2 regions of the Priestia sp. TSO9 genome follow, and region 1 is predicted to be linked to the other one. Evidence: riboswitches for the same ligand, from Rfam matches in the RefSeq annotation. Region 1 holds a riboswitch; the other holds the start of a gene.
What was found. A riboswitch is a leader RNA that binds a small molecule or an ion and turns the genes downstream of it on or off. The one in region 1 is predicted to bind cobalamin.

Region 1 (3,419 bases):
TCCAAACAGTCACAAAGAATACATTCAACAGTTTTTCCGTACGTTGAGTCCCGAAGTTGAATACCATCACATGTACACAAAAGTGATGCTTCAAAAAGAAAGAAATATTCCTCTTATTATTCGCGAATTGATTCAATGCGGCATCGACATTTATCAAGTTCACGTCGAAGAACCTTCTTTAGAAGAAATCTTTTTGCAAAAAAATATTGTGGATCACTCACAGGTGAGTTAATGGGCGAAAGGCCTTTGGTTTACTACTAAGCCTGAATACATTATTTATAAATACCAGTTAGGAAGCTTCTGACAAAAACATGTTCATTTTCTCAAGAAACTGATAAGATAGCTAATGACATTTAAAAATAAGAAAGGATTTCGATTATGTTATCAGCTATCAATTCAGTAGATTATACTATCTTCCACGCGGTGAATCAGTATGCCTCACACGTAAAACCTCTAGATTCGCTGATGGTATTCTTTGCAGATTATGCCCAGTATGTACTTATCGTTTTACTCGGCTTGTTTTTACTTATTAATAAAAACGGCAGCCGTGTTGTAGCATTTCAAGCTTTGTGTGCTTGTGCCACAGGAGTCATTATCAATAAAGTGATTAGTTTATTTGCTTATCGAGATCGTCCGTTTATCTCTCACCACGTGAATCAGCTTATTGATCACGCCGCAAATTCTTCATTTCCAAGCGATCATGCTACATCTGCATTAGTTATCACTTTTACCATTTGGCTGCATTTCAAACGTTCAGGGCGCATGTGGGTTGTCATGGGCGTACTCATTGCCTTTTCACGCGTATGGGTTGGCGTTCATTATCCATTCGATGTGTTAACAGGAGCCATTTTAGGCTGCGTGCTGGCGCTGTTTATTCATTATGTTATTTTTAATATGAAACTGATGAGGGCTATTACCGACTTGTCTATTTTTCGAAAATCAGCTTATGACGAACAGTCTCAATATTATTAAGAAAAAGTCGCAAATACGCGGCTTTTTTTATTGGGAAATTTTTAATGTATTTAATACTTGTTTTTTAAAATTAAATTGTGTAAAATTAAATTACAGAAACGATAAATGAAAAACTTTTAATAAAATTAATGAAAAAGAGGAGAGGTTTATACATGAAAGCTTTATATGAAACAACAGTCGTTAACACAGGTGGAAGAACAGGAGAAGTTCACTCTTTAGATAACATCTTTAACTTAGACGTTGCAACACCTCCAGCGCTTGGTGGAGAAGCAACAACAGCAACAAACCCAGAGCAGCTGTTTGCAGCTGGATACAGCGCTTGTTTCAACAGCGCGTTAGAATTTATGTTGACAAAACATAACGTAGAAATCAAAAGCAGTGAAGTAAAAGCTACTGTTCAGCTGCTTCCTGATAAAGCTGATCAAGGAGTGAAAATTGGAGTAGCGCTTGAAGCTCATATCGAAGGCTTAGATTTAGAAACAGCGAAAAAATATGTAGACCTAGCTCACTCATACTGCCCGTATTCAAAAGCAATCAGCGGTAATGTAGAGGTAACGGTAGAAGTAGTTTAATTGCTTTAAAAAGCCCTGCTAAGCATGTAAAGCTTAGCAGGGCTTTTTTATTTGAATTTTTTCTATTCATTTGTAAGCTGTACTAGTATAATGAGGAAGAAAATGAATCGTTCGCACAGTTTAGGTGCTCTTACATAGCGTAAGAGGTAACAGGGAATCGAGTGCAAATCTCGAGCGGTCCAGCCACTGTAAGCAGGGAGTTTTCTATCTTATCGTCACTCAAAATGGGGAAGGCGGTAGAAAATGATGATCTCAAGCCAGGAGACCTACCTATTCTGTACACTTGACTCTTCTAGGAAAGAGGCGGTGTATCAAGGTACGCAGTGAGCAATTGCTGTTTATTTTCATATGCCGACACATCCTCAATTTCTATAGAATTGAGGCTTTTTTACGTTTTATTTTAAAAAAAGGAGTGTAGGAAATGGAAGGTTTATCAGTTTTTTTACTTGTCTTTTTATTAGGAATCAGGCACGGATTGGATGCAGATCACTTAGCTTTTATTGATGGCCAGACCCGATATAATTGGCGAATGGGCAGCCGTTTTGCCCCGTGGGTCGGAACGCTGTTTTCACTAGGTCACGGAGGAATGGTGGCCGTCACGGCCGGGGTGCTGGGCGTGGTGATGAAGAATTTTACGTTTCCATCATATTTCGATCATTTTGCATCTTGGGTATCCATTATCTCTCTCTTTCTGATTGGGACATTAAACACATATCATTTGCTTCGAACTAAAAATAAAGAAGAAGAGTTTCAGCTGAGCGGATTAAAAGGGAAGTTTATTCCGAAAATCGCAAAAGGAACAACGAATCCTTTTTTAATTATTCTTGTAGGAGCATTGTTCGCTTTAGCAGCTGAAACGGTCAGTCAAACGGCCGTGTGGTCTCTAGCTGTAGGGAACGCAGGCAAGTATACGCCACTTTTGTTAGGACTAGTGTTTATGTTTGGCATGATGCTTACAGATACAATCGATTCGATGATTGTACATAAAATGGTGAATGAATCGAGTAAATTTGGACAATCTGCTTCCCGCTTGATGGGCTGGGTTATTGTTGTCCTCGCGTATGGTGTGTCGTTCTATTTAGCATTCACTTTCTTTAACCCATGGGCCGAAGTAAACTTTGAAATGGTTGGCGTTATTCTGTTTATTTTTTTAGTGTCTATGTTTGTTTTTGTGAGTGTGAAGTCAAAAGGGAAAAATATTAAAATAAATGTCAATTAGTCAAACGAAAGCTTTAATCTGTTGAAGATTGAAGCTTTTTTGTATGAATTTGTTGAAGTTTATGGCTATTTTCGGTCGGTTATGAATAAGTTAAAGTATTATCTGTATTTAAAGGATGGAAAATTGTCTGAAAACCATTATAATTAAGGATAATTTAAGGTCGTTATGTGAAACGTAGAACATAGTTATACGTACGATAAATAAAAGCATTTAATGCAAGCAGCAGGGGTTGTTTGGAGGAGGAATTGATTTGAGTCAGGTAATGGTAGAACAAAGCGTGTTTAGTTATTTAAAAGAACACGAACAAGAGATGCTTGAAGATTTAGTTGGATTTGTGAAAAAAGAGTCACCGTCCTACAGTAAAGAGTTAGTAGATCAGTGTGGAAAGTATTTAACGCAGCTGTTTCAAAAGCGGTTAGGGGTAGGATACGAAATCATAGAAGAAAAAGAAGTAGGAAACCACTTGAAATTTACCATTGGAGAAGGAGAAAAGCAGCTTTTAATTATCGGTCATTTTGACACGGTATGGGAAAAGGGAAGGCTGAGTCTAAGAACAGAGGGAAACAAGCTGTATGGTCCGGGAATTTTAGACATGAAAGGCGGCATTATACAATCTATATGGGCGATTAAAGCGATTCAAGAGCTTGGCTTATCGC
Region 2 (3,419 bases), on a different contig from region 1:
TTCGACTGGCATTTAAACCACCGCCCGGCAAATAGTTCGTGCTTAAATAATAGCTGGCATCCCCTCTAGGTGCTGTGATAAGGCTGTACAATGCTAAATCCCAATCATCTTTTGCCATTACATATTCATCGCTATCTTCAACTAGGTGAATTTTAATAGAAATTCCTAACTCTTTGGCATTAGACTGTATAAGCTGAGCAATTAAAGGCAGTTCTGGCAGAGAGCTGTATGTGACAAGAGAGAGCGATAGTGGCTTTCCATTTTTGATTGCTTTGTCATTTTTGATTTGATAGCCTGCTTTCTCTAAATATTTTTTAGCAGATGTCATACCTCTTTGCTCGTTAGCAGTATTATCAGCAAAAGGAAATTGAGATAAAAATGGACCTCGAGCCGCTGCCGCTTGATTGTTCATTATGCTGCTGACAATTTCTTTTCGGTTCAATAAGGTATCGATAGCTTTTCTTACATTTTCGTCTTTTAATGCGTCATTGGTTTGGTTATAAAGCAATAAATGAGTACGCACACTAGGTACTCCGCTTACTTTGAAAGACGAATTCGCTTGTAAAGTGCTCAAGCTTTCTAAAGGCGGCCGATAAATAATATCGGCTGTCCCGGACTGAAGAGCTGCAACTCGCGCATTTGCATCTTCGTTAAATGCAAAGATCGCATTTTTCAATTTCACTTTTCCATTCCAATAATGTTCATATCTTTCTAACTTCACTTGATTTCCTTGATCGAAAGTCAAAACGTGAAATGGACCTGTACCAATGGGCTTCTTAGCTATATTAGAAACATCAACATCTATAATAGCTGTGTTTGGATGCACTAACTCAGAAGGGAATTTAGGCATTGGTTCTTTTAATGTAATTGTCAGCGCATGACCGTTCGATTTCATTTCTTTAATATTTAAAGTGTTTTTCATCGCATAACTTTGATCTATCGTTCTTTGAAGAGAAGACTTAACAGCATTTGCATCCAGCGCTTTTCCATTTTGAAACGTGATGTTCTTTCTTATCATAAATGTCCATGTAAGGCCGTTATCTTTCGTTTCCCACTTTTCAGCAAGCCAAGGCTTTATTTTTAAATCGTCGCTGATTTTAACAAGCGTCTCCCCTACTCCCGCACGAACTGCTGTATAATTATCGTCGGTATGAGGATCAAGCGTTGCAGATGTAAAATTAAATAAAAACGTCACACTTTTATCCGTTTTCTTTCTTTCTTTTATACTTATGCTCTCTTCATTAGGAGCGCAAGCAGTGAGGCAAAGTAACACAAGAAATATCATAGATACGAGCTTTTTATTATTTATCATTGATTTTCCCACCTTCTATTTTAATACAAAAAAAAGCACTTCTAAAAAGAAGTGCTTGTCTTCACAACAAATTCAGATAAACGTATCCCTTGTTTATCTTATTTTTGATTCTGCCAAAACACCTCCCTATCCTCGTAGGTTATTGTGTGCTGAGATTTATGGCAGGTCTCCTGGCTTCAAGTCATTGCCTTATACCGCCTTCCCGTCTCTAAATAGACAGTGGCTTTTTGACATAAGGCTCCTTGTTACAGTGGCGGGACCGCTCCGGATTTGCACCGGATTCCCTTTTAAGGCAATTGAAAAACAATTGCCACCATAAAAGCTGGTTATTTAATTTAGTAGCGTGCTCTTGAAACTCTAGAAGTAGAAGCTGATGGTGAAACATCTTCATCATCAAATCCAGTGGCAATAACGGTTACCATCATTTCGTCCTTTAAATCTTCATTAATCACAGATCCAAAAATCATATTTAAGTCCTGATCAGAAGCAGACGTGACAATATCTGCTGCTTCCTGTACTTCGTAAAGACTCAAGCTGCTGCCGCTCGTAATGTTCAACAGCACGCCTCTTGCTCCATCAATCGATGCATCTAGCAGCGGACTAGAAATGGCTTTTTTTGCTGCTTCAATTGCCCGGTCTGATCCGGAAGCTCGTCCGATACCCATAAGCGCAAATCCTTGATTAGACATGATTGTTTTTACATCAGCAAAGTCAAGGTTAATCAGCCCCGGAACAGCGATTAAATCTGAAATACCTTGAATACCTTGGCGAAGAACATTATCTGCTTCACGGAATGCTTCAAGCATAGGCGTCTTTTTATCGACAATTTCAAGCAAGCGGTCGTTTGGAATCACAATAAGGGTATCTACCGATTCATTCATCGCAGTAATACCCCCTACTGCTTGCTTCGTACGTTTATTTCCTTCAAACTTGAACGGGCGAGTGACTACTCCAATTGTTAAAGCATTTAGTTCACGGGCAATTTGGGCAATAACCGGAGCTGCTCCAGTACCGGTTCCTCCGCCCATGCCAGCTGTTACGAATACCATGTCTGCGCCTTGCAGTACTTCTTGAATTTGTTCTCTGCTTTCTTCGGCTGCTTCTCTTCCTACTTCTGGATTAGCTCCTGCACCTAATCCTCGCGTTAAGGCCGCACCAATCTGCATTTTCACATCTGCTTTAGATAAGTTAAGCGCCTGAGCATCCGTATTAACGGCGATAAATTCTACTCCTTGGACACCGTGTTCAATCATACGGTTAACGGTGTTATTTCCTCCACCGCCAACCCCAATTACTTTAATTCGCACTAACGGCGATACATCTGCATCAAATCCAAACATTCTAAGTTCCTCCTCAATGATCAAAATTACTTTCTCTTATTATCCGAAAAAACACGTGAAGAACCTTTTACTCCTATGTTTAACGCGTAACTGTTCTTTTGTTTTACAGATTTTATACACTTCTCTTTTAACCTTTAAATCTTTACATCTTTATGTAAATTTATTGTTGTTCTAAAATTAGTACGCCGAACTCTTTTATGGTTTTTCCACTCAAAATGGCATATAAGCTTATTGTATCATTCATTTGACAGATGTCTGTATTTAATTTTGAGTAAGATGTGACTAAGAGAATAATATTTTTATAGACAAAATGAGAAAAAGCCCTTAGAAATAAGGGCTTCTCTAGATAATAAACCGTTTTATAATTTCCCAGTTAAGAATTGAGCCTCTCCCATGCCAAAGCTCCAGTCAGCATTACCGTTTTCAACAATCGAAATCATAATGTCGTTTGGCTGAATGCCGCAGCTCTCTCCAAGCTCTTTTACAATTAATCTGTAAAGAGCTTGCTTTTGCTCTTCTGTTCGCTGTTTACTCGTTACACTTATAATAACCAAATCCTTGCTTCTCTCAAAGCCAAGACCTGTATCTTCAATAATCATTTCATGAGCAGGATGCTGATGTACAATTTGATAACGGTCGCGCTCCGGGACGCCAAAGGCTTCTAGCATCGCTCGGTGAGCAGCGTCTAGTAATGTTTTTAACTCTTTTTCATCTCTTCCTTCTATTACATCAAATCTAAGTAATGGCACACTAAGTAACCTCCAGCT

Region 2: it holds a riboswitch for cobalamin, as region 1 does, so the genes downstream of both, nikA (nickel ABC transporter substrate-binding protein) here and LJC66_RS01495 (HoxN/HupN/NixA family nickel/cobalt transporter) in region 1, are expected to answer to the same signal.

The regions. Positions count from the first base shown of each region.
Region 1 is NZ_JAJEKD010000006.1:60,868-64,286, forward strand. Features, by position in the region: gene LJC66_RS01480 (ABC transporter ATP-binding protein) at 1-232, shown strand, start outside; gene LJC66_RS01485 (undecaprenyl-diphosphatase) at 379-972, shown strand; gene LJC66_RS01490 (organic hydroperoxide resistance protein) at 1,125-1,544, shown strand; cobalamin riboswitch at 1,650-1,832, shown strand; gene LJC66_RS01495 (HoxN/HupN/NixA family nickel/cobalt transporter) at 1,966-2,763, shown strand; gene LJC66_RS01500 (M20 family metallopeptidase) at 2,993-3,419, shown strand, end outside.
Region 2 is NZ_JAJEKD010000008.1:34,319-37,737, reverse strand. Features, by position in the region: gene nikA (nickel ABC transporter substrate-binding protein) at 1-1,312, opposite strand, end outside; cobalamin riboswitch at 1,456-1,645, opposite strand; gene ftsZ (cell division protein FtsZ) at 1,648-2,652, opposite strand; gene LJC66_RS02360 (tautomerase family protein) at 3,012-3,401, opposite strand.